Regions from separate parts of the Paenibacillus sp. 102 genome, predicted to be linked through region 1. Evidence: riboswitches for the same ligand, from Rfam matches in the RefSeq annotation. Region 1 holds a riboswitch; the other holds the start of a gene.

What was found. Region 1 has a riboswitch for preQ1 ahead of AAIE21_RS06840 (QueT transporter family protein). Riboswitches for the same ligand answer to the same signal wherever they lie in the genome.
Region 2: it holds a riboswitch for preQ1, as region 1 does, so the genes downstream of both, queC (7-cyano-7-deazaguanine synthase QueC) here and AAIE21_RS06840 (QueT transporter family protein) in region 1, are expected to answer to the same signal.

What each region holds. Positions count from the first base shown of each region.
Region 1 covers NZ_JBCGHT010000002.1:181,009-191,197, reverse strand. The annotation lists gene AAIE21_RS06870 (GNAT family N-acetyltransferase) at 1-141, shown strand, start outside; gene AAIE21_RS06865 (isochorismatase family protein) at 195-755, opposite strand; gene AAIE21_RS06860 (DUF6123 family protein) at 1,130-1,390, shown strand; gene AAIE21_RS06855 (DMT family transporter) at 1,393-2,298, opposite strand; gene AAIE21_RS06850 (reverse transcriptase-like protein) at 2,313-2,699, opposite strand; gene AAIE21_RS06845 (aldose 1-epimerase family protein) at 2,943-3,815, opposite strand; PreQ1 riboswitch class I at 3,947-3,991, shown strand; gene AAIE21_RS06840 (QueT transporter family protein) at 3,998-4,483, shown strand; gene AAIE21_RS06835 (ribonuclease H family protein) at 4,639-5,298, shown strand; gene AAIE21_RS06830 (zinc-finger domain-containing protein) at 5,311-5,487, shown strand; gene AAIE21_RS06825 (DUF2564 family protein) at 5,522-5,770, opposite strand; gene cspB (cold shock-like protein CspB) at 5,890-6,087, opposite strand; gene AAIE21_RS06815 (YqcI/YcgG family protein) at 6,356-7,084, shown strand; gene AAIE21_RS06810 (LysE family transporter) at 7,281-7,913, shown strand; gene AAIE21_RS06805 (cytoplasmic protein) at 7,933-8,226, shown strand; gene AAIE21_RS06800 (sterol desaturase family protein) at 8,311-8,940, shown strand; gene AAIE21_RS06795 (DUF485 domain-containing protein) at 9,132-9,473, shown strand; gene AAIE21_RS06790 (solute symporter family protein) at 9,476-10,189, shown strand, end outside.
Region 2 covers NZ_JBCGHT010000002.1:420,834-431,022, reverse strand. The annotation lists gene AAIE21_RS08180 (divergent polysaccharide deacetylase family protein) at 1-632, opposite strand, end outside; gene AAIE21_RS08175 (Spo0E family sporulation regulatory protein-aspartic acid phosphatase) at 1,202-1,483, shown strand; gene AAIE21_RS08170 (ATP-binding protein) at 1,513-3,066, opposite strand; gene AAIE21_RS08165 (MarR family winged helix-turn-helix transcriptional regulator) at 3,250-3,696, shown strand; gene AAIE21_RS08160 (M3 family oligoendopeptidase) at 4,324-6,018, shown strand; gene AAIE21_RS08155 (DinB family protein) at 6,159-6,692, shown strand; gene AAIE21_RS08150 (DUF6254 family protein) at 6,928-7,044, shown strand; gene AAIE21_RS08145 (ATP-binding protein) at 7,056-8,264, opposite strand; PreQ1 riboswitch class I at 8,498-8,541, shown strand; gene queC (7-cyano-7-deazaguanine synthase QueC) at 8,635-9,297, shown strand; gene queD (6-carboxytetrahydropterin synthase QueD) at 9,297-9,791, shown strand; gene queE (7-carboxy-7-deazaguanine synthase QueE) at 9,784-10,189, shown strand, end outside.

The sequences.
Region 1 (10,189 bases):
GGAAAAGAAATGTTTATGGAAGTACTCGAGACAGCTGGATTTCAAAAGGTAGATCAGCCACCAATTATGTTGAAAAACAGCACTCAATTTTTGAAACGAAATGGTGAATTATATGGAATTGCTGCACAGGTATTTGGATGAAAAAAGATTCCTTTTAAAAAAGGAATCTTTTTTCATTTATGAATACCATTTTTCTACTCACGATATTGATTATGAATAGGGGAAAATAAATCTTCCTCGACATCTCTAACAATAGAAAAATGATCGACATTATAATGACCATGTAGTGTTTTATTGTGATGTTCAATAATTTGCTGGGCTGATAAAATCGTAGAATCATTTGTGGAATGACCGTTTTTGATTAAGGTGACATCAAATCCCTGTACAGTTGCTGTTCTAACGGCAGTATCAATACAATGCTCGGTTTTACAACCACCTATAACAAGATGACCAATTTCTTTCTCTTTTAAAATCGTATGTAAAGAGGTGTTATAAAATGAATTGGTTGCTTGTTTGTCTATGATTTGTGCTACATGCGGAATTCTGATTTCCTCATGTACTTGAAATCCTTTCCCCATGCCGGAAGCGACATCAGTATCCCTGACGAAAATAATAAGAGCATTTGCTTGAAGTGCTTTTTGAATGGCTATATTTATGTTCGTTAATAATTGCTCTTTATGAAATACTGCAGTTTCTTGTTCGTTACCGTCAATCAGTTCTTGCTGTGCATCAATGATTAATAGTGCTTGTTTCATTAAATATCCCCTTTTCAATTAAAATGTATGAATTTCTGTTAACCTCGTTATTTGTAGGCAACTATCCTTTCAGTTTAAGTCCCAAATAGGACAATTAAGATAGATGGGACGTGAAAAAAGTTAACGTTAATCTAGGTTCACTATGTCTATTTCTAGATGCTGTAAGTGAATCCTTTTTATTGGTGGATTTATTTTAAAATGTAGTTTAATTATCTGGTTAGGACTATATTTGAATTTTCTTGCGATAGTAATGTTATTTTTATCTATTAGGAAATCAAGAAATTTAAGAAAGATTGTCAAAGAAAATGCATTCTCATAAAGCCTTAAAACATGTATGATAGGAAGTGGAGAATTTTTTGGTAGGTGGGAACAGCATGCAAACAGTACAAGATTATCTGTCATTCTTACACACAAAAGGATTTAAATTATCAGAGGATGCACAAGGGTTTATTATGTTTGGTCAAGGATATACAGGTGCATCTGATGGGCTTGTGAATGCAGCGATTGAGGCAACAATTAAACATCAATTGCAATTTGATGGCAGTTATTTTATCGCTTTATTAGAACGATTAAAGGAAGAGAAAATTACTGATAAAAAAAGCGCAAAGGCTTTTATGCGGATGTTACAAGCGTAACATCACGCAGCCTGCGCTTCTTTTTTTGTTTTTGAAGGAAGTTCAACAAAGATCATACCTAAGAAAATACAAAGACAACCAAGCACTGCGGAAATGGAAAGCTGTTCGTTTGCGACAAGTACACCTGTCAATGCGGCAAAGACAGGCTCCATTGCGAAAATAATGGCAACTCTTGTTGGGGATATATGTTTTTGTGCAGCTGTTTGAATAAAAAAGGCGATTGATGTTGCAAATAGGGATGTTGCAAGTAGAGCAAATAAAAAAGCAGAATTGGTCCATAAAGAGAGTGAAAATAATTTCTCCCAATCCTCAAATAAAAAAGCACAGATGGAAGAGAAAATTCCAACAGATAATACTTGGGCTGTGCTTAGTAATAAAGGTGAGATTTTTTTGGAAAAGAACCCGTTAATGAGAATATGTGCTGCAAAGGCAATTGCACAGCCGAGAACGAGTATATCACCAATATTCAATTGAAAAGAGTCACCAGCGGTTAGTAAATATAAGCCAGCTGTTGCAGCGGTAATGCCAAGTATGATAAAAGGTGTAGCTCTTTGTTTTAAAAAGATAAATGAAAGAATTGGAACCATAACAATACTGAGTCCAGTTAAAAATCCTGCTTTAGAAGAAGTGGTATAGAGTAATCCAAATGTTTGTAATAAATAACCGACAAATAAGAAAAATCCGACAATTAAACCAGCAATACTACTATGTTGAATTTCTTGTTTTGAAGTTTTTTTCGAGAACGTGAATTGGACAAATAATAAAATGATTCCAGCAAATAAAAAACGAATACCATTGAAAGTAAATGGCCCAACAAATGACATTGCATTTTGAACGACAACAAACGTGGATCCCCAAATAAAGGAGACAAATAATAAAGCGAGAGGAGCAATCCATCCTTTTTTCATACTAAAAACCCCCATTAATTTTGTAAAATGGCTTTTCTAGCTAATTCATCGGCAACTTTGTTTTGACTACTTGGAATCCATTTTATAAAGAAAAGATCAAACCTTTTGATGTACGCTAGTGCTTCTTCTAAAAGTGGTGCATATGTTTTGTTTTTTGCATATTCTTTTTCTATAGCACGTTCAACAAGCTGTGAATCTGTACGAAAAGATACAATGCTATAATTATGTTCTGTGCAATATTTTAATGCGGCGAGTAATGCATGATATTCGGCTTCATGGTTAGACATGATTCCAAGTGGTAGTGATAATTGCACAGCTGGCTGCACACCTTTAATAAAAACCCCAGCACCAGAAGGACCCGGATTTCCTTTGGATGCACCATCAATATATACTTCAATCAAGATTGACAACCTCCATTATTATATAGCGTTAGCTGATAATAATCCCTCACCTAATTTTAAAGGTGAGGGATTGAATATGAAAAATGCACTTTACCCCGCATTAACGTGCAGTAAGCCCCCCACCTCAAAATTCAGCAAAAACAAAGAAGTTAGGTGGGAGAGGGGCTGCCCGTAAAAGCCCGATTCGTGATGGCTAATAATCAGTGGGGGATGAAGAAAACCCTCATTGATTAAAGTTTCACTTTATCCAATTGTAATGCTGTAGCGGCATGTGAATGTTTCATTCGCTTGTAAGAATTGTACGCCTTTTTTCTCTTTGAAATCTTTTGCTGGTTCAACTTCATCGGCAATTCCATACCAAGGTTCGATACATAAAAAAGGAGCATCATTACCTGGTGTCCAAACACCAACGAATGGGAACCCTTCAAATGCTACTTTTACAAACTTATTATGTTTATGAGAGCGAATAGAAATTTCGTTTGTATCCATATTTTCAAAAATAAGGGCATCATTTTTGAATAAATCGTATGTAAGTGGTAACTCTGCTTTGTTTTCAACAATTAGTTGTTTTTCTTTTGAAAGAAACGGTCCTTCTAGAACGCTTGTTTCTAAATGTTCAGGGCCATTAAATGATAAGTGGTAGTCTGTAAATGATTCACCTTCTACTAAAGGACAATTGAAGCCTGGATGTGCTCCGATAGAAAAGAACATTTCTTTTGAAGTAGGGTTAATCACTTCATAAGTAACATGTATGTTTTGCTCATCTAGTTCATAAGATACAAGTAGCTCAAACTCGTACGGATATTTTTCTAAAGTTTCTTGATTGCTAGTCACAGCATATGTAATCTTTGTTTCGTTTTGCTCTTTTACCGAGAATATAAGATCGCGAGCAAAGCCGTGTTGTGTCAATGAATAAGGTTTACCATCTACATGATATGTATTGTCCACTAATCTACCGACGATCGGGAATAAAATTGGTGCACGGCGCCCCCAATATTTAGGATCTCCTTGCCACATATATTCTGTGTTGTCTTCTTTTAAGCGAACGCTTTGTAACTCTGCACCTTTTTCAGAGATGGAAACGATTACTTTTTCATTTTGAATTGTTGCTGTCATGAAGTGAAACCTCCTAAATCTTTCATATTTTCTATTATACGTTGTCTATAAGAAAAAAGGTAGTGAATGAGAAGAATCTATTGACGAATGGTTGACTATTGCGTACAATATAAAATTGTTGTTTAAAAACGAATCACGTGGTTCGAAACCATCCCACGGAAAAAAACTAAGGAGATTTTGTCATGAATATAAAAACATTAGTTGGTAATGGTATTTTAGCAGCGTTATATATTGCTGTTTCTGCACTTATTCAGCCATTTGGCTTTACGAATGTACAATTTCGTATTTCGGAGATGTTTAATCATCTCGTTGTATTTAATAAGAAATCAATTTATGGAATTGTCTTAGGTGTATTTTTAACAAATCTCTTTTTCTCACCTATGATTGCGTATGATTTAGTATTTGGAGTGGGACAATCTGTTCTTGCACTTCTTGCTACTATTATTTCCATGCGTTTTATTAAGGGTGTCTGGGCTCGGATGATTTTTAATACAGTTATCTTTACAGTTACCATGTTTATGATAGCGATTGAACTTCATCTTGCATTTGATTTACCATTCTTATTTACATGGCTTACATGTGCAGCCGGTGAATTTGTCGTAATGGCAATTGGTATGCCTGTTATGTATGGGATTAATAAACGTGTACAATTTAAGAGATTTATGTAAAATGTATTGAAAGAGTTGCTTGTGATGTAGCAACTCTTTTTTGTTATGTTATAAATAATAATTACCCCATTTTCATTCGCATACAATATTGTGTCTCTAGGTAAAATATATATTAAAATAAAAAGTATGAAGTCATATATATAAGGGGAAATAGTATGAAATACAAAATAACTTGGTTCTATAAAACAAAACATGGTCTTCAAACAGAATTAATAACAGATTATATGAACATAGAAGAAGCATTTCAATTTGCAACTGATTTTGAGAAAACTGGAAGAGTAAAGGAATTATTATTTTATGACGAAATGGGAGCGGAATGGACGCTAAAAGAGATGAAAAAGCTCAGTAAACAAATAGAAGAGGAGCCACAAGATATTCGCATTTACTTTGATGGGGGATATGATCTGGAAACGAAAGAGGCTGGAATTGGTATCTGTATTTACTATAAAAAAGGTCAGAAGGTGTACCGGATTCGTCGAAATGCTTATATAGACGGTATATATGATAATAATGAAGCGGAATACGCAGCATTATTATATGGAATGAATGTGCTAGAGGAATTAGGAATCAAATATGAACTGGTTACACTACATGGCGATTCTCAAGTCGTCCTTCAGCAATTAGCTGGAGAATGGCCGTGCTACGATGAACATTTGAATCATTATTTAGATCAGATTGAACAAAAAGCAAAGAAGATGAAATTAAAGCTTGTTTGTGAACCAGTAGCAAGAAAACAAAATAAAGAAGCGCATCAATTGGCAACGCAAGCATTAGAAGGAACAGTAATTGACAGTCATAAAGAAATAACCGAATAGAGAGGTGCAGAGGTGAAGAAAAAGCAGCTCATTACAGAGGTGAATGATTTACTAGAAACATACTGCGAAGGATGTTTTTTACAGGAACATTATCGGAAAACGCATAGTAAGTACTATGCCCATTCTTTTTGTATTCGGCAATGTACTGTTGGAGAGAAGTTGAAAAAATATGGAGATCAATTATCATAAGAAAGCATCCAGAGGTAAATCTCTGGATGCTTTTTTAGTGCTTAGCTTCTTTCAATTGATGTTCGCATAGACTTAATTTTTTTTCTTCGTTCATTAAAAAAGGCTCATCTAAATCTGTTGCAACAGATTTCATTGTTTCAAGTTGAGAGCGTGCAGATTCAACTGCATTAGTCGCATGTTCCAGTGATTCTGGATCCATTGTAATTGTCGCAGAACCTACCATTTTTTGTGCTGTTTCTACGCGGAATTTTACTTCTTCAAAATCATTTACATGGGAACCCAATCTCCATTCCTCCTTTGTATTCTGTCACATTTCACATAGTTTTTACTCTGTAAAAGAGAAATATACAAAGGAATAACAAAGGAGGTTACCGATTAGGCAACCTCCTGTTATATGTGGGATTAAAGTTTTACTACGTTAGCAGCTTGAGGTCCACGGTTTCCTTCAGTGATATCGAAAGATACTTCTTGACCTTCTTCTAAAGCTTTGTAGCCGTCGCCTTGAATAGCTGTGAAATGTACGAATACATCGTCAGCGCCTTCAATTTCGATAAATCCAAAACCTTTTTCGTTGTTAAACCATTTTACTTTTCCTTGCATGTTACAATTCCTCCTAAAAACGATTACTTTTTCATTTAGTGAAGTTCATTTGAAATATTTGCGAATCCATAAAACTGAAAATGCTATATTATCGAATATTCTGCTAAATGATATTTTAAATATACACGAAATGGTAGATTTTAGTCAAGTAAGCGGTTTTAAATTTTTGTATTTTTAAATAATTTTTCACACAAGTTTTTTTTATGGTATAGGACAAGCTTTTTTTCTAATATATTTAAGTGAATATTGTACATAATGAGGTGAGAGAATGAATCAGTCCTATTTATTAGATAATGAAGGAATGAAAAATAGGATAGATATACCAAGATGGGTTTCGCAAGAATTTGAAAAATTCTCCAACGTTGTACTAGATCCAACCTTTCCTTGCTATTTTGGTTTAACGGCTTTAAAGAAGAATGAACTTCGCTACTCATTCTTGTCTCATGATGATTGGAGTCATCTACCACAGACAATGCTTACTTTTTTACAGTTGATGAACGAACGACCCGTTGTAAGAAGAGGATTTTTTCTTTTTGTTGAGCCAGAACGTGAAGAATGCTCACTTGAACATTACCGAGCGTATTTTTGGAGGGTCCTACAATATTTACATGAAGAAGATAATCAATTATGGCCAAAGCAGATTCCAGAAAATCCAGATCATCATTTATGGGAATTTTCATTTGGCGGGGAGCCAATGTTTGCGTTTGGGAATGCTCCAGCTTATAAACAAAGAAAAACGAGACATTTAGGGAACTCGCTTATTATTGGATTTCAGCCACGAATCATATTTGACGGATTAGAAGGAGATCGGCCGAAAGGTTCGTACTCAAGACAAATGGTTAGAGAACGAGTTGAAAAATGGGACCAATTGCCAAAACACCCGAATATTAGTCATTACGGCGATCCGAATCACCGTGAATGGAAGCAATATTTTATTGGAGATGACATTGAGCCAATCGAAGGGAAATGTCCATTTCATCATAAAGTGAAGAAATGAAGGCCGCCATAAAAAAAGTGCACCCCGATTGTTAGACTGTGTCTAACAATCGGGGTGCACTTCAAAAGGAGCGGCTTTTTTGCATGTTTTGGATAAAAAAGGGCATTTTATATATGTATATTTTTCATAAAATCTAGTCTATTTTTAACAATATTCTCATTAGTTAATAGTAAAAAGATATAGAAAGGATATAGCGATGATTGGAGCAATTATACAGCAATTTATACTAGGAATTTCATTAGCTGCACCAGTAGGACCGATTAATATTGAAATGTTAAAAAGAGGGATTGAACGTGGTTTTTGGCATGCTTGGCTTGTTGGGATAGGGGGGATGAGTGCAGATATTTTATTTATGCTTTTAATTTACTTTGGATTATCTTCTGTATTTATGTATACATATGTACAAGCATTTATGTATTGCATAGGTTTTTTCTTATTGTTTTATTTAGGATTTCAAAGTGTAAAACAAGGAATTTCACATTCAAATATGGAATATAAACAAGAAGAGGTAGGTGGACTTCGCCAATCCTTTATGGCAGGGTTTTTAATTGCGGTATCTAATCCGTTAAATCTTGTTTTTTGGTTTGGTGTATATGGGAGTACACTTAATTCGCTGCTTACGAAGGTAACAAAACAAGAGGCTTTTTTATATAGTCTTTGCATCATTGGAGGCATTATTTTGTGGAATTTAAATATTGCCTTTTCTGTTCACTTTGGACGAACATTGCTTAAGCCAAAGGCACTCGGTTATATTACAGCGGGAGCTGGCTTTATCTTAGTCGGGTATTCGATTCATTTTGCATATAAAGCATTACAGTTGTTCATATAAGACTAAAGGGGAGATTTTTATGTATCGAACCACAGTTAATGGAAAAGAAATTATCATTACATTAGCACCAAAGATTCGAAAAGAAGTAACGGATAGGGATCCTTTATATGAAGCCATTCTTCAAACTGTTGAAAGATTACTTCAAACAAAGCAACCAACATTTGCTGTAAATCATGAAATATTGGGACTTATTATTGGAGAGGTACAGAGAGGAGAAGTAACTGTCTTTGCAGTTGAACACATTATACCGAGACAAAATATATTTGGTTCGCAAAATTTTTTCTCTACAATAGAACAGCGAGCAAATTTGTAATCTAAAGAGAATAATATAGATAGGAAAAGAAACGGTCGTAACGATATGTTACGGCTGTTTGTTCGAAGAAAGGGGATAGGGTGAATGAAAAGAGTATGGAAAGAGTTTTTTTTGCAACATGATATTATCATTATGTTTGGAGTACTAATTCTTTTTATCATTATTTTGCAAATGCAATTATTTACAGGGATAGCGGCTATATCATGCCTTGCGGGGATCATTTTTTATACAATTAATGAATATGTGACACATCGGTTTTTGTTTCATATGAAACCTCCTAAGAATCCATTTCTACTGAAAATGTTAAAGAGATTACATTATGATCATCATGTGTATCCTGATGATTTAAAACTATTATTTTTACCAGTTTGGTATAGCATGCCAGGGTTTGCGATTTATTTGTTCATTGTGTATGGAGTGACAAATCATGTAACGATTACACTTTCATTTGGAATGGGAATGATTGTTATGCTGCTTGTGTATGAGTGGAAACATTATATCGCACATAGGCCAATACGGCCATCGACTCGTTTTGGTAGATGGTTAAAAAAACAGCATATATTGCATCATTATAAGAATGAAAATTATTGGTTTGGAGTGTCGAACCCAGTGTATGATTTTTTATTTGGTACGTATAAAAATGGGAAAGATGTTGAATTAAGTAAGACGGCACGCGATCTAGAGAAAGAGAAAAATCAAGAAGTAGTACGATAAACGTTTCCTTTATTTCACAAAAATATATTAAAAAATTGAAAAAATATGACGAAAAATGTCTAGCGAAAAATCTTTGCAGAGAAGGAAAGATTGTCTAAAATTAAGTATAAGTTTCTGAATATTTATAAAATTTAGTTTTTTGTTATACGAAGGGATTGGATTTAAAGAATGAGGGAGAGGTGACAGAGGAAATGAAACGAGATGATAGTTCAGCACGCAAGTTGCAAAGTGAGGTAAATTATACAGAAGTCGTTCAGTCAGCAGAATTTCAAGCACTGTTAGAAAAGAAACGGAAATTCATTGTTCCGATGAGTATTTTCTTTTTGAGCTTTTTTATCGCACTACCTATTTTGACATCGTATTCAAAAGTATTAAATACATCAGCATTTGGCGATGTGACGTGGGCTTGGATTTTTGCCTTTGCCCAATTTATTATGACATGGGCATTATGTATGATGTATAGCAAAAAAGCGGAATCGTTCGACAGGGCTTCACAACAAATTCTTCAAGATATACAAAAAGGGAGGGGATAATCTTGAACGTAACGGCGTTTGCACTCTTTTTAATCATTGTTCTTGGTACACTCGTCATAACATACTTTGCATCGAAAAAAACGAAAAATGCGAGCGAGTTTTATACGGCAGGAGGAGGCTTGACTGGATGGCAAAATGGTCTGGCCATTGCGGGAGATTATATGTCAGCTGCTTCTTTTCTAGGAATTGCAGGAGCAATTGCATTAACTGGATTTGATGGTTTCTTTTATAGCATAGGTTTTCTTGTTGCTTATTTAGTTGTATTATACCTTGTTGCCGAACCGCTTAGAAACTTAGGGAAATATACATTAGCTGATATGATTGCAGCTCGTTTTGATGCGAAAAAAGTGCGCGGAGTAGCTGCTTTAAATACGATGACAATTTCAATTTTTTATATGATTGCCCAACTTGTAGGAGCAGGAGCACTTATTAAACTATTATTAGGAATTGAATATACGACATCGGTTTTAATTGTTGGAACGTTAATGACGGTGTATGTGATTTTTGGAGGTATGACAGCGACGAGCTGGGTACAAATTGTAAAAGCTGTCTTGCTAATGGCAGGGACATTTATTATTTCAGTAATTGTATTTGCTAAATTTAATTTTAGCGTAACTGAAATGTTTGCACAGATGAAAACTGCAACACCTCTAAAGGAAGCATTTTTAAATCCAGGAGTGAAGTATAAGGATGGATTAGATACGATTTCTTTAAAC
Region 2 (10,189 bases), 240 kb from region 1:
ATTGCGACTACGACAGGTTTTTCTTGAATTCTTTGCAAGAGTACCTGTGCTTGCTTTGTAATATGAGATGATGTATAAACATCGTCAAAAAATAATTGATTTTCTACAATAGGAACTCCTAATTCTTTTCCGATTTTTGGTACTACGCTATTAGGATTTGTTTTACTATCTAAATAAAATAGCCCGTGTTTTTTACATACTGATAGTATAATGCGCATAATCCTTTCATTAGCTGTTACTTTTGAACCCATATGATTGTTCATCCCAATTGCATGTGGAACTTCTTGGATTGCTTGTTCAATCCGATTTTCAATTTCATGATCAGTTAAATCAATTGTAATGGCTTTAGGGCCAAGCCATTCTTTCTTTCCTTTAATAGGCTCCATTGGCATATGAATAATGATCTCATGTCCCTTTTGATGAGCAGCTATTGCATCTTGTTTTGTAGATGGAAGAAAAGGCATAACGGCTACAGTAAGTGGGATTGGGAGTGATAGCATTCTTTCCGTTCCCTTCATATTATTTCCGAAGTCATCAATTACAATGGCAACCTTATTTGTATGTGCATACGTTTGGAGAGGGAAAATGCCAATAGATAATGCAATGAAAAAAATAATAATATGTTTACGCATATATGAAGTTCCTTTCTGATTGAGTGATTTGTTGTAAGGCTAGTCCATCAAGTTTAGCCCGCTATTCGCAGGTAGTAAGCCCACTACTGATGGAAGTTTCACTTTATAAATCGTGAAATAAATTAGATATGTAATCCGCACGAACTGGTAGTAAAAGTCCGATCGGTGAAGGAAGTTTCTCTTTATGAAAATTTATTTTTTTCAATGAAATAGAATAGGCTACTTTATTTGTGAAGATGGAAATGAAAATCTATAATTATGATTTGCGTTTTTGACATAAATTAAACGAGAAAAATGTCGAAGTAATGTAAATCAAAAATTTAAAAAGCGGAGTTTATTTGTCGTTTGCATAAAATAATATGAAAAAAATGTCTATTATTGCGAATGTATTTACAAAGATAGAATAATTTGTAATAATTCTCAAAGTGAGGATAAAGATTTGTAAATTACAGGGAGAAAATGTTAAAATTTCTGAGTATTCCAATTCAAATGAAATATACATTTGTAGCTATGAATGTATAGAGTGAAAATGAAGTAGAGAGTATGGAAGAATAATGAGGGGGATATGGATGTTTACAGCAAAACGGAGGTACACAATGGAAAAGCTTTCGCGTGATATTCATATGAAGCGTGAAGAAATGATTCATTTAGGTTTAACCAACGGATTAAATAGTACGGAAACAATTCAAGTGAGTCAAGAATTGGACAAGCTTATTTTACAGTATCAAAGCTATAAAGAGAAGCGAACACCAAGATGGTTAACATTTATGAAGGTCCCTTTTTTTCAAATAGAATATGAAGGGAAATCAAGTGCTTTTTGGAAAATGTTTGTAACTGCTTTTATGAAATAAACATAATTACCCTCCTTAAAGAAGGATAATTATGCGGGATCTAATGGAAGCTTTATATGGACAGTGGTTCCTTTATTTTCTTTGCTATCAATCACAATTTGTCCATCATACATTTCTATAATTCGTTTGCATATGACAAGGCCAAGACCTGTTCCGGTATCTTTACTTGTAAAGAACGGATGAAAGAGGTGTTTTTGAATATGCTTTGGAATACCTTTTCCAGTGTCAACAATGTGTAATTGTGCGTGTTCTTTATTACTGGTTACCTGAATTGTTAATATATCACCAGATGACATAGCTTCAATTGCGTTTTTTGTAATATTTAAAACCACTTGTTTCATATGATCTTTTGAACAACGGATATGAACAGGGTGATCTGGTAACTGCAAGGTAAATATAATATTATACAAATGTGCTTCCGATTGAATAATTACTGCTACCTCTTTAATAATATCTCTTACATCATACTTTTTTTCAATAATCGCGGTTGGTTTGCCAAGAATAAGAAATTCGCTAACAATTTCATTGATACGTTTTATTTCTTGTTCAATAACAGAAAAATAAAACTGGTCTTGCTCTTGTGTATGTTTTTCTTTTAAGAGTGTTACGAGACCTTTAATTCCGGTAAGTGGATTCCGGATTTCGTGAGCTGTACTAGCTGCAAAAGTACCAACTAATTCAATTTTTTGTATTTCATTTTGTTGTCTCTCCAATTTTGTTTGTCGTTTCAGTAAAATATATTGAACGAGTAAAAATAAAATCGTCATTAAAAATAAAGTAACGAGACATTCTACCACAACCATTTGGTATAAAGTTGTTTTATGAATAGGTAATGGAGAAACGGAAACTTGCCATTTTAACTTTTGTAGCGGAGTAGAAAGCATATTTGTATGTGGCTTACTTGACTCGGTATTATCATCTCTTAAAAAGATAACGCCATGCGGATCGGTCACTTCAAAATGATACTGTGGCTTGATTGCATTTAAAGCAGATGAAATATAATCAAAACGCAAACTTGCTAATAATAATCCAGATACTTTCTTGTTTTTTGTAAAAACGGGTGTGGCGATTAAGATGGCTTGGTGGCCAAGAACACGATCGGTAATGACAGAAGATACAGTTGTTTTTTTAGTTTTAAAAGCTTCTAGTATGTAACTTCGATCTGCGACAGGAATGGGGGCTGTTAACCCTTTTGATGCTACTGCGATGAAAGCATCTTTATTCGCAAAGTATAGTCCAGAAAAACGTTCGTCTTTTTCGTCTGTATCACGAAGTATTTGTTCAATTCCAGTCATGTTTTCTGTTTGTGTATTTACGACCATGGAAAGCATTTCTAAAGCGGAAATTGCCTCACCGATATGATGATCTAAATAGTCTCTATATACAAATAAGGCAGTATGAGCAGCTAGCTTGTTTGATTGTTGCATTTGATATGTATGATAGGAATATAAAACTGTACCGATTCCAAGTGTGGGTAATATGGCAAGTAATATATAGAGAATGATGTTTCGTAAATTCCTGTTCAAGGTTGTTACTCCTTCTTTTTTATTATCATTATATATAAACTGTGTTAAAATTGTCATGGTTTTATTTAATATGTGATGGTTAGTATATTTTTAGTAGAAGGAACGAGTGAAACTGATAAGTGATTGAGCAATCACTCAGAGACAAAAGGGGCGATTGATAGGGATTTGCTTTATGAATAACCTTTTTATTTGGCAGATTGCCTCGAATGCTTGTGAATTTAGGTGAAGGGTTGAAATTGTATGAAATTAAATGATGGACGAGAAGATATTTCTCAATCTTTAAAAGTGTTTATTGCACTATCACGTGTGCACCGTGCTGTTATGGATACTACAAATAAGTCAATACAAAGTAATGGACTAAATCCAACTGAGTTTGCTGTGTTAGAATTGCTATATCATAAAGGCGGTCAGCCGCTTCAACAAATTGGAGAGCGTATTTTAATTGCAAGTGGAAGTATTACGTATGTTGTCGATAAGTTAGAAAAAAAGGGGCTTGTAAAACGAATTCCATGCCCGAATGATCGACGTGTTATCTATGCACAGTTAACAGAAGAAGGAGAGATTTTCATCGCTTCTATTTTTCCAAATCATGAAAAAGTTATACACGATTCATTTGAAATGTTAACAAAAGATGAGAAGAATGAGTTGTTATCTTTACTTAAGAAAGTCGGAAAGTATGAAAAATGATATATACATAAGTATAAATTGAAAAACCTTTCTTTTTTGATGGGAGAGAGCATCCGGCCATGCATAGAAGCGGTCAGGTCCTTTTTCAGCCCCGTACCAAGTGAAAACAAAAGGAGAAAATAAGTAGTAATTTCCTTTTATAGTTCATAGCCATGACTTTATGTGTTGGAAATGAACAAAGGGTTATCTCACAAAGTCCCGAGTAGTGATGGGAATTTCCATTTATATAAGTACAAATTGAAAAACCTTTCTTTTTTTGATGGGAGAGAGCATCTGGCCATGCATAGAAGCGGTCAGGTCCTTTTTCAGCCCCGTACCAAGTGAAAATAAAGAAGGAAAACGAGTGTAGGTCATTTTTGTTATTCGTAGTAGGGAATTATATGTCGAAAAATCAAAATCGATTTATATAGCATGTTAAAAAGCTTTCGATGTAAAATGATCAAAGGCTTTTTTGTTTATCCTGCTATTTATGGGGATAACTTCCCTCCTCTAAAATTCAATGAAAGAAAAGAATATAGCTGAAGGAATGCTATAGCTTCTGATGAATTTTGCTGAAGAATAAAAGGAGATTCAGAAAAGGAAATGGAATTATAGTAAGGGGACATATAATCGAGAGGAGGCATATTCATGTCATTTCAGAACTATGAATATAAACGTCCGAATACAGAAGAATTACAAGAAAAATTTACTGCAGCTTTAGAACAATTTGAGAATGCAAAGACAGTAGAAGAACAAAAGCAAGTAATTGGTGTAATTAATGAGATTCGCAATGATTTTGGTACAATGGGAAATATTTGTTATATTCGCCATTCTGTTGATACAACAGATGCATTTTATAAGGGAGAACAAGATTTCTTTGATGAGTATTCTCCGATTGTACAAGGATATGGAACGAAATATTATAAAGCATTGTTGAATTCTCCATTTCGTGAGGAACTAGAGGCTTATTATGGGAAACAGTTATTTGCTTTAGCAGAGTGTGATTTGAAAACATATTCAGATGAAATTGTGAAAGATCTACAACTGGAAAATAAATTATCTTCGCAATATACACAACTTTTAGCTGCTGCAAAAATTGATTTTGAAGGGGAAGAAAGAACTTTATCACAACTTGGACCTTTTATGCAACATAAGGATAGAGATATGCGTAAAAGAGCAAGTGAAGCGTATTATGGTTTCTTAGCAGAGCATGAAGAAGAGCTAGACCGTATTTATGATGAACTTGTAAAAATAAGAACAAAGATTGCCAAAACACTTGGTTTTAAAAACTTTGTTGAACTTGGATATGCAAGAATGTATCGAACAGATTATAATGCGGAAATGGTGGCAAATTATCGTAAACAAGTACTAGATTACATCGTTCCAGTTGCAACAGAATTACGAAATAGACAAAAAGCACGCATCGGTGTAGAAAAATTGACTTACTATGATGAGGGTTTTGAATATGCAACAGGGAATCCGACTCCAAAAGGAGATGCAGAGTGGATTATTAATCATGGAAAAACGATGTACAAAGAATTATCAAAAGAAACAGATGAATTCTTTAACTTTATGCTAGATAATGAATTATTAGATTTAGTTGCGAAAAAAGGAAAAGCTGGCGGCGGTTATTGTACATATATTGAAAATTATAAAGCTCCGTTTATTTTCTCAAACTTTAATGGAACATCAGGCGATATTGATGTGTTAACACACGAAGCGGGGCATGCGTTTCAAGTATATGAGAGCCGTAAGTTTGAAATTCCAGAGTATAATTGGCCAACGTATGAAGCATGTGAAATTCATTCCATGAGTATGGAATTTTTCACATGGCCATGGATGAAATTATTCTTTGAGGAAGATGCGGATAAATATTATTTCTCTCATTTAAGTTCAGCGCTACTATTTTTACCATATGGTGTATCAGTTGATGAATATCAACATTATGTATATGAAAATCCAGAAGCGTCTCCAGAGGAGCGTAAAGCGGCATGGCGTAACATTGAAAGAAAGTACTTACCACACAGAGACTATGAAGACAATGATTATTTAGAACGTGGCGCTTTCTGGCAACGCCAAGGGCATATTTATAACTCTCCTTTCTATTATATTGATTATACATTGGCTCAAATTTGTGCACTGCAATTTTGGAAGCGAGCAAGAGACAATAGACAAGAAGCGTGGGAAGACTATGTGAACCTTTGTCAACAGGGAGGAAGTAAATCTTTCTTAGATTTAGTAGAGGTAGCAAACTTAACATCACCATTTGCTAATGGATGTGTCCAGGGAGTAATCAATGAGATTCAAGTGTGGTTACGTGCCGTAGATGACACAAAATTGTAAAAATACCCCTTCGTTTTCGCGTATTTTATAATCGACACATCCACAAAATAATGAGATAATATAAGAAAATTCAGATTTATTTAAAGGGGTGTTTCTAAATTAGAAGCGCCTCTTTTTACCAAAAAAGAGGGGGGAGAATTATGCTTCAATCTAATATGAATGTTAGTTTGGAAACTTTGCTGCAATCGTTACAATCTACAAGAAACACACTATTATCAGAAATTGAGATGTTAAATGATACGGAAGTAAATGTAAAACCGCGCCGTGATAAATGGAGCATCACTCAAATTTTGCATCATCTGCACTTAGTTGAACAATCTGTTACATCAGCTCTGGTGTATGCTTTACAGAAAAAAGAAAGAAAAGTAGTCCCACTCAAAGATCTCCAACTTACTCTTGATCGAACACATAAACGAGAAGCTCCTCAACAAATGCAACCAACAGAGACATTAATGAAAAAACAACAAATAATTCAATTGCTCGAACATTCACGAGCAGAATTATTGCATACATTGTACAGTATTATAGATGAAAGTGAATTATTCGAAAATTCGTTAAAACACCCTGTGTTTCATGAAATTAATTTATATCAATGGATTCAATTCCTTGATTTGCATGAACAGCGCCATCTTACACAGTTAAAAGAAGCAAAATATGCGATTTTGCAAAGATAAAGAAAAATTCGCATTGATATGGGAACTATATATAATAAATAAAGGAAGCGAGTTAGTAGTTATCTCGCTTCCTTTATTTTATTCAGCTATTCATGGAAAGTAAGCCCCACTTCAATATTTAGAGAAAACTAAGAGAGTTAGATGATGAAAGTTTCACTTTATATGCTGGATGGATGCATATTTTTATCTCTTATTTTGGAATAATACATAGAGAGCATACGAAGGAGTTGAGAGCATGTCACATAAGAAGAAAGAGCAAGAGCGTAGTTGGAAAGCACGAAAAGAAAATCAAAAACCGCATGGGAAAGTAAAGACTTTTGCTGAACTTGTTGATGAAACAGAAAAAACGTGATGAAATCTTCATCACGTTTTTTGTATGAGCGGAAAGGTTAATAGGAAGGTTGTTCCAATATCTTTTTCACTTGTAATATCAATTTTTCCATCCATTGCTTTGATGACGCTAAATACGACCATCATTCCAAGGCCAGTTCCTTTCTCTTTTGTAGAATAGAATGGAGAGCCAAGGCGCTTTCTTTGTTCAGTGTTCATACCGATTCCATTGTCTTTTATATACAATTGAATATGCTTATGGTCGGGAACTAGTGTGAGAATCAGATTGCCCCCTTTAGGCATGGCTTCAATACAGTTTTTTAGAATATTTAACAAACATTGATTAAATTTTTGCTTTTCACCAGTAATAAAAAAAGAGCTACTTTGTTTTATGTAATGTATGCGAACATTTGATAAATTAGCTAATGGCGTAATAAGAGATAGTGCGTGAAGTAATTCATCTTCTAGTTGTAACACTTGTTCTTTTTCAATACTTGGTTTTGCAAATGTTAAATAATCTGTGAGAACGTGATTTGCTTGTTCAATCCCATGTATAGCTATTTCTGTGTATAATTTTCGATCTTTTTCAGAGCATTCGTCAGATTGTAGAAGTTGTAAAAACCCTTTTGTTGAAGTTAAAGGATTACGAATTTCATGGGAAATAGAAGCAGCCATTTCTCCAATAAGATGAAATTTTTCCGCGTTAATAAGTTCTTCGTGTAAACGAACTTGCAATTGAAGTATGTTCAATAAATAAAGAATAAGAATTGTACCGATTATTGTGCAAAGTTGATACGCAATAATGTAAGAAAGATAGTCTTCAGAATTAGACACTTTGATAAGGAAAACAGGAACCCAAACGAGTCCGTATGTAAGACTATATAAAATGGCAAGTATAAGTTTTATATGATTTGACCCTTTGTTGAAAAATTTGTATGTAGAAAGTAAAACAATATATAAGAGAATCGAGCCAATGGCGGATGGAATGATTCCTATTCCTCCTAATAAGAAACGGTATACGTTTAATACAACTAAAATAGACCCACCGGCAATTGGTCCTCCTGTTAATGTGCCAACAATTAATACAATATGACGCATATCAAATTGAAATCCAGTATTCGTTTTGGCTGCAAAAAAAATGCAAAGTATTGTGGTAATACTACAAAGTAATATAAATATAGTTGAATTTAGCTTAGGTGAATGCTTGCCTTTTTGATTCCAAAATAGGTGATACACTAGCATTATAACGAGAATCAATAATATGTTTAAAAAGAGGTGAATGATAAAGAGCTTCAGTTGTATGCCCCCTTGCTATTCTCACATGTATAGTATTAATTAAGTATAATCATACTATTAAAATACAAGAAAATAAATCTGAATTTCGTTAAAAAAAAGAAAAATCAGAAGTTTCCCCGAGAGAGATACAGTATGGTACAATATGTGTTGTCAATGAAAGAAGAAATTCCATGTATAACATGGGAGAGGTTCGCGAACTCCCTCTATAAAAAACTATGGAAACAACAATATCCTTAGGTATTGTTTTGTTTTTTTATTGTGACAGTTCAAGAACGTTCTTTCTTCTTATTCGTATTAGAGAAGGAGAATGAGTGAGATGAAAAAAGAAAAAGCAGTTGTCGTTTTTAGTGGTGGCCAGGATAGTACAACATGTTTATTTTGGGCGATGCAGCAGTTTGCAGAAGTAGAAGCTGTGACGTTTAATTATAATCAACGTCATAAGCTAGAAATTGACTGTGCAGCTGATATTGCGAAAGAATTAGGAATTAAACATACAGTACTTGATATGAGCTTATTAAATCAACTTGCCCCAAATGCGCTAACGAGAACGGATATGGAGATTACACATGAAGATGGTAAATTGCCATCAACATTTGTAGAGGGACGAAATTTACTGTTCTTATCATTTGCAGCTGTGCTAGCAAAGCAAGTTGGAGCACGTCATATTGTAACAGGCGTATGTGAAACAGACTTTAGCGGTTATCCTGATTGCCGTGATGTATTTGTGAAATCGTTAAACGTTACTTTAAATCTATCTATGGATTATCCATTTGTTATTCATACACCACTTATGTGGATCGATAAAGCAGAAACATGGAAATTGTCAGATGAACTTGGTGCATTTGAGTTTGTTAGAGAAAAAACATTAACATGTTATAACGGAATAATCGGTGATGGCTGCGGTGAATGTCCAGCTTGTAAACTTCGTAAAGCAGGTTTAGATACGTATTTACAAGAACGCGAAGGAGCGAATGCATAATGGAACAGAATTTTTTTGGATTTCGCATTGTAGAAAACTTACAAAAAATGGACAAGGACATTCAACGTGAACAACTGAAATATCATAATAAACGAGTGATGGTAAGCAAGGAATTTACATTTGATGCAGCGCATCATTTGCACTGTTATGAAGGGAAATGTAAAAATTTACACGGTCACACATACAAAGTTGTTTTTGGTATTAGTGGATATGTAAATGAGATTGGACTTGCCATTGACTTTGGAGATATAAAAGAAATTTGGAAAAATGAAATAGAAATTTATCTGGATCATCGTTATTTAAATGAAACATTACCAGCGATGAATACGACGGCTGAAAATATGGTCGTTTGGATTTATGAAAAGATGGAAGAAGCACTTACAAAAGAAAATCGTGCTAATGAATATAAGGGAGCACGTGTTGAATTTGTTCGCCTATTTGAAACACCAACAAGTTATGCGGAAGTAAGACGGGAGTGGATGATCGGTGAGTAAAATCCCCGTCTTAGAAATCTTCGGTCCAACCATTCAAGGTGAAGGAATGGTTGTTGGGCAAAAGACGATGTTCATTCGTACAGCAGGTTGTGATTATAGTTGCGCATGGTGCGATTCATCCTTTACATGGGATGGATCGGCGAAAGAACAAATTCGGCAAATGACTCCAGAAGAAATTTGGAGTGAACTTGTTGACATTGGTGGAGAGAATTTTTCACATGTAACAATTTCAGGTGGGAACCCAGTATTATTAAAACATTTAGATGATTTTCTATCTTTACTACAAGAAAAGAAAATTCGTACCGCTATTGAAACGCAAGGGAGCAAGTGGCAGGATTGGTTGCTTCGTATTGATGAAATAACTATCTCACCGAAGCCACCAAGCTCACAGATGAAAA